One region of the Kitasatospora sp. NPDC048194 genome, then DNA from elsewhere that is predicted to be linked to it. Evidence: predicted binding sites of a transcription regulator. Region 1 holds the regulator's gene; the other holds the start of a gene.
What was found. Region 1 encodes HspR, which represses chaperone genes until heat shock. Its sites were predicted from a motif close to TTGAGNNNNNNNNNCTCAA; they were not measured.

Region 1 (3,386 bases):
CGCGGTCTCCAACATCCTGGAGTCCCTGATCCCCGTCCTGGACGACATCGGCCGCGCCCGCGAGCACGGCGAGGTGACGGGCGGCTTCAAGTCCGTCGCCGAGTCCCTGGAGACGGTCGTCGCCAAGCTGGGCCTCCAGCAGTTCGGCAAGGAGGGCGAGCCCTTCGACCCGACGCAGCACGAGGCACTGATGCACAGCTACTCCTCGGATGTCACCGTGGACACCTGTGTGCAGATCCTCCAGCCCGGCTACCGCATCGGCGAGCGGATCATCCGCCCCGCCATGGTCGCCGTCGCGGAGCCCCAGCCGGGCACCCAGACGACGTCCGCCCCGGACGCCGAGGCGAAGCCCGCCGACACGGACGAGTCCGACGGTGGCTCGGACAGCTGACAACCTGTGACAGCTGACAACCAGTGCGCTGCGGAGTCGAACGCCGGCAAGTCGAGCGGCCGGCTCCGCAGCGCGCTGTCAACGGCTCTTCTTCCAGCGGCTGTTGACAGCACAGTGACGATGGACATCGGGAGGTGGCGGGAGCCGTGAGCGAGCGCAGCGAGCGAACCATCCAGGGGTGCGCGGACCGCTCAGCGGCTGCCGGGCGCAGCGAGGTGGGCGCATGAGCGGCAAGGACTTCGTCGAGAAGGACTACTACAAGGTCCTCGGCGTGCCCAAGGACGCCACCGCCGCCGAGATCAAGAAGACGTACCGCAAGCTGGCGCGCGAGTTCCACCCGGACGCGAACAAGGGCGACGCCAAGGCCGAGGAGCGCTTCAAGGACATCTCCGAGGCGTACGACGTCCTCTCCGACGACAAGCGCCGCAAGGAGTACGACGAGGCCCGCAGCCTCTTCGCCAACGGCGGCTTCCGCACCGGCGGCCCCGGCACCGGCAGCTACGGCTTCGACTTCGGCGACCTCTTCAGCGGCAGCCAGGGCGGCGGCGGCCTCGGCGATGTCTTCGGCGGCCTCTTCAACCGGGGCGGCGCCCGGCAGGCCCAGCCCCGGCGCGGTGCCGACGTCGAGACCGAGGTGACGCTCTCCTTCGAGGAGGCGGTCGACGGCGCGACCGTGCCGCTGCGGATGACCAGCCAGGCTCCCTGCCGGACCTGCAACGGCACCGGCGCCAAGTCCGGCACCACCCCGCGGGTCTGCCCGACCTGCGTCGGCGCCGGCACCGTCAGCCGCGGCCAGGGCGCCTTCGCGCTCTCCGAGCCGTGCAAGGACTGCCGCGGCCGCGGCATGATCGTCGACGACCCGTGCACCGACTGCCACGGCAGCGGCCGGGCCAGCTCGGCCCGCACCATGCAGGTCCGCATCCCGGCCGGTGTCCAGGCCGACCAGCGGATCCGGCTCAAGGGCAAGGGCGCCCAGGGCGAGCGCGGCGGCCAGCCCGGCGACCTCTACGTCACCGTGCACGTCGAGCCGCACCCGGTCTTCGGGCGCAAGGGCGACAACCTGACCGTCACCGTCCCGGTCACCTTCCCCGAGGCCGCCCTCGGCGCGACCATCGAGGTGCCCACCCTCGGCGGCCCCACCGTCAAGCTCAAGCTGCCCCCGGGCAGCGCCAACGGTCTCACCATGCGCGCCCGCGGCAAGGGCGCCACCCGCAAGGACGGCACCCGAGGCGACCTCCTCGTCACCGTCGAGGTCGTGGTGCCGCAGCACGTCACCGGCGACGCGCTGAACGCCCTCGAGCAGTACCGCGAGGCCACCGCCTCCGACGACCCACGAGCCGCCCTGTTCCGGGCGGCGAAGGGAGCGTGACGACCAGATGAACCCCGACTCGATGACACCCGACAGCCCGATCGGCCCCGGGCTCGGCGAGGGCCTGCCCGGCGACGGCCCCCGCCGCACCCGGCGCGCCGCCACCGCGCCGCCGCAGTACGTGCTCACCGAGGACACCCCGGTGTACGTCATCTCGGTGGCCGCCGAGCTGTCCGGCCTGCACCCGCAGACCCTGCGCCAGTACGACCGCCTCGGCCTGGTCAGCCCCGACCGCACCGCCGGTCGCGGCCGCCGCTACTCCGCCCGCGACATCCAGCAGTTGCGGGAGGTCCAGCGGCTCTCGCAGGACGAGGGCATCAACCTGGCCGGCATCAAGCGGATCATCGAGCTGGAGAACCAGGTCGCCGCCCTCCAGTCCCGCATCACCGAACTGGTCGACTCCCTCGAGGGCGCCGCCGCCGCGCTCCAGCAGCGCGAGGCCGCCGTCCACGCGTCCTACCGCCGCGACCTCGTCCCGTACCAGCCCCCCACCCCGCAGTCCAGCGCCCTCGTCGTCTGGCGCCCCAAGCGCTGACCCGCGGGCCCGCCTGCTCCGCCAGCCGCCGGCTCCCTCCTGTTCGGGGGGTGCCGGCGGCTGGCGTGTGGTGAGAGAGTGCTGCGGCAAGGGGGGCGATCGCCACCTGGGACGACTCCGACCGGATCCTGCAAGCCGCATAAGATCCTTGCTGCAGTAGCCATCCGTCGCGTTGACTAACTTGTCCGGTCAACACAGGGAGACCAAGAATGAGTGGGCGAGAAGGAGCAGGTGCCGCGCCAGGCGGACTCCGCGTCCTGTCGGAGGATGCCCGCACGCTCTATCTGAAGGCCGTGAGCGAGAGCGGTCGGCTGAGCCGGAATGCCTGCGATTCCGGCGAGGATTCCGCCCTCCAGGAGTTGCTGGACCTCGGGCTGCTAATTCTCGACAACGAAGAGCCGGACGCCTATTTCGCCGTCGACCCGACACAGCTGTCGGCAAGCCTGAGTTCGACGTGGCAACGGCAGGCGCTCGACCTTCTGTCCCGCGCGGTGGCGTTGCCGACGGAGCTCAGCGAACTCGCCGAGGCTTTCCACGCACCGAACCAATCCGGCGGTCCCATCGAATACGTCCGGGGCCGCGCCCTGATCAATCAACGGCTCCAGCAATCCGCGGCCAGCGGGTGGACGGAGGGACTCGCCATGCAACCGGGCGGACCGCGCCCGGCCGAGTTGCTGACCGCATTCCTGGACCGCGATCTCGACATGCTCCGGCACGGCGCGTCGATGCGGACGATCTACCACGCGAGCACCCGCTACCACCAGCCGACCAGGGACTACGTGGCCCAGCTGGCGAAGGCCGGTTGGCAGTTCCGCACCCTCGACGAGCCGTACACCAGGCTGATCGTGGTCGATCGGAAGCTGGCGGTGATTCCCGTGGCGGGCGACACCATCGCCGCCTTCATCTACGACCCCGCCGTCATCAACTTCCTCGCCGAGGAGGTCTTCGAGCGGAGCTGGAACAGGGCGCTCGAGTTCGAGGGGGACCGCACGGTCCCGCGTCAGGTCGTGTCGCAACTCCGGCAGACCATCATCGAGCTCCTGCTCTCCGGAACGAACCACCGCGTCATAGCGCGGCGGCTCGGCATCAGT
Region 2 (3,386 bases), on a different contig from region 1:
GGACGGGTGGTTCCCCGCCCGCTTCTCCCGCGCACCTCGCAGCGTACGGACAGCGGATGATTTCCGGCAGGTGGACCGGACGTTTCCGGCCCGTGGGCCGACCACCGGGTCGCCCTCGGACCCACTGCACGAGTGGGCACGGGCCGATACCTTACCCGGCGAATTTTCTCTGCGTAACGGTACGTATGCAGTGGAGTTGACACCAAGTCGCCGGTCAGCGGCCCTACTGACGCGTTAATCGACAGAAGGTCTGGACCAAAGTCGGTAATCGGACCGGTGGCGGCCGCAACCGTCTTCACGGCCTTTTCCCAGGTGCCTTTCAGAACCTCGACGTACCGTGGGCACGACAACGCCCCGCCCGGAGGAAACCGAGCCGCGCGCCGGTACGTTGGGCTGCGGCGAGGACCGGTGGCTGCGGGCGTGGAGCGGAGGCGGCATGGCTGGACTGCGAGACGGAGCCGGCCGTAACGCGCTCGCGCGGGCGCCGTACGGAATGCTCCGCCACGGCCTGCGCACCGGCGTCCTCGAGTGGCTGGTGGAACGGCTCCCGACGCCCCGGGGCAATCCCTTCACGCTCGGATATCTCGCCGTGGTGGGCGCCACCACGACCTTCGCGGGCCTGGCCGATCCGGAACTCGTCCAGCGGCTGCGGGAGGCGTCCAGTTCGGACGGCCACAACCTGCTCCAGCATCCCCTGCGCGCCCTGGCGCTGAGCGGGTTCTGGATCGCCGGGGACGTGTGGATGCCCTACCTGTGGGGCTTCGCCCTCACCCTGGCGCCGCTGGAGCGCAGGGTGGGGTCGGCCCGGGCGGCGGCGGTGTTCGCGATCGGGCACGTCACCGCGACGCTGCTCTCCCAGGGGGTGGTGATCGCCGCGGTGGAGACCGGGCGGATGGCGCCCGGGGCGATGCGCGACCTGGACATCGGGGTCAGCTACGGCGTGCTCGCCTGCCTCGGCGCGGTGTCCGGGCTGCTCCCGCGGCCCGCCCGGGTGCTGGCGCTGGGCGGTGCGGGTCTGATGATCGCCCAGCAGATCGCCGCCGAGAAGGACGTGGTCACCGCCGTGGGGCACCCGGCGGCGGTGCTCGCCGGGGTGGCGCTGTGGCGCTGGCTGCGCGGGGCGGAGCGGCGCCCGCCCCGGTCGCGCCCCCGGACGGCTTCGGCGGCCGGGCCCGCCCCGTCCGTCCCCGCTCCCGCCGTCCCCACCGTCCCCGCCGCCGCGCCCGGCGGGGCGAGGCCGTCCGCCGCGCGCTGACCCGGACCGTCGGCCGTGCGCCGGCGCGGCCCGTCCACCGTGCGTTGCCGCGGGCCGTCCTCCGCGCGCTGGCGCGGACCCGTCCACCGCGCGCCGGGCGAGCGGTCCCGCCTTCGGGGGAACCCCTCGGGCCCGTTCTTGACGGCGCCCTCGGCCGGCTCCTCCTGCGGTCCCCGGCGGTGCTTCCGGCCGGCCATCGCACGGACTTTTGACGGAGCATCCCGTCGCCCGTCCGGCGCCCTCCTCGTTCGCTCACGGCGAACAAAGTGTCGGGAACATCCGGCGCCCGTGAAGGCTTAGTCCCATCGACTCAACTTCACTGACTGGGGAGAGATCATGGCATCGACGTCCACTCCGCTCACCCTGCCCGTGCTGCCGCTCGACGACGAGGTCGTGCTCCCGGGCATGGTCGTTCCGCTGGACCTGAAGGACACGGAGGTGCGCGCCGCCGTCGAGGCCGCCCGCGCCGCGGCCGACGGCTCCGGCAAGCCGCAGGTCCTGCTGGTGCCGCGGGTGGACGGCTCCTACGCGGCGGTCGGCACGCTGGCCACGGTGGAGCAGGTCGGCCGCCTCGCCGACGGGGACCCGGCCGCCCTGGTGCGCGCCGTGCGCCGGGTCCGGATCGGGGCCGGCACCACCGGCCCGGGCGCCGCCCTCTGGGTGGAGACCACGCCGTTCCGGGAGTCCTCGGTGGGCATGCCGGTGGCCGGGCGGGCCGCCGAGCTGGTCAAGGAGTACAAGGCGCTGTCCACCCAGTGGCTGCGCAGGCGCGGCGCCTGGCAGATTGTCGACCGGGTGGCGCAGATCGAGGGCGTCGGCGAGCTCGCCGACAACATCGGCTACGCGCCCTTCGTCACCGCCGAGCAGAAGCTCAAGGTGCTGCTGGAGGCCGACCAGGTCACCCGGCTGGAGTACGCGCTGACCCTGCTGCGCGACCACCTCGCCGAGGAGGAGGTCAACGACACCATCCGCAAGGACGTCGAGGAGGGCGTGGCCAAGCAGCAGAAGGAGTTCCTGCTCCGCCGGCAGCTGGAGGCCGTCCGCAAGGAGCTGGCCGAGCTGAACGGCGACCCGGCCGACGAGGAGGGCGACTACCGCGCCCGGGTGGAGGCCGCGGAGCTGCCCGAGAAGGTCCGCGAGGCCGCCCTCAAGGAGGTCGACAAGCTGGAGCGCGCGTCCGACCAGTCGCCCGAGGGCTCGTGGATCCGCACCTGGCTGGACACCGTCCTGGAGCTGCCCTGGAACGAGCGCACCGAGGACGCGTACGACATCGCCGCCGCCCGCGCCGTGCTGGACGCCGACCACGCCGGTCTGGCGGACGTCAAGGAGCGGATCGTCGAGTACCTGGCCGTCCGCAAGCGCCGGGCGGACCAGGGGCTCGGGCTGGTCGGCGGCCGCCGGGGCGGCGCGGTGCTGGCGCTGGTCGGCCCGCCCGGCGTCGGCAAGACCTCGCTCGGCGAGTCGGTGGCCCGCGCCATGGGCCGCCGGTTCGTCCGGGTCGCGCTCGGCGGCGTCCGGGACGAGGCCGAGATCCGCGGCCACCGGCGCACCTACGTCGGCGCGCTGCCCGGCCGTCTGGTGCGGGCGATCAAGGAGGCCGGCTCGATGAACCCGGTCGTCCTGCTCGACGAGATCGACAAGGTCGGCTCCGACTACCGGGGCGACCCGGCCGCCGCCCTGCTGGAGGTGCTGGACCCGGCGCAGAACCATACCTTCCGGGACCACTACCTGGAGGTCGAGCTCGACCTCTCCGACGTCGTCTTCCTCGCCACCGCCAACGTGCTGGAGGCCATCCCCGAGCCGCTGCTCGACCGGATGGAGCTGGTCCGGCTCGACGGCTACACCGAGGACGAGAAGGTCGTCATCGCCCGCGACCACCTGCTCCCGCGCCAGCTGGAGCGGGCCGGCCTCGACAGCGAGCAGGTCACCGTGGCGGAGCAGGCGCTGCGCAAGCTCGCCGGGGAGTACACCCGGGAGGCGGGCGTACGGAACCTGGAGCGCTCGATCGCCCGGGTGCTGCGCAAGATCGCCGCACAGGCCGAGCTGGGCGAGCGCGAACTGCCCGCCGCGGTCGGCGCGGAGGACCTGCGCGCCCTGATCGGCCGGCCGCACCACGTGCCGGAGTCCGCCC

Region 2: a site for HspR is predicted at 1,551-1,569, ahead of lon (endopeptidase La). Genes of this name have one in related genera too.

The regions. Positions count from the first base shown of each region.
Region 1 covers NZ_JBIDAK010000006.1:20,384-23,769, reverse strand. The annotation lists gene grpE (nucleotide exchange factor GrpE) at 1-391, shown strand, start outside; gene dnaJ (molecular chaperone DnaJ) at 615-1,760, shown strand; gene ACGF07_RS10190 (heat shock protein transcriptional repressor HspR) at 1,768-2,295, shown strand; gene ACGF07_RS10185 (helix-turn-helix domain-containing protein) at 2,505-3,386, shown strand, end outside.
Region 2 covers NZ_JBIDAK010000001.1:334,016-337,401, forward strand. The annotation lists gene ACGF07_RS01665 (rhomboid-like protein) at 437-1,255, shown strand; gene lon (endopeptidase La) at 1,592-3,386, shown strand, end outside.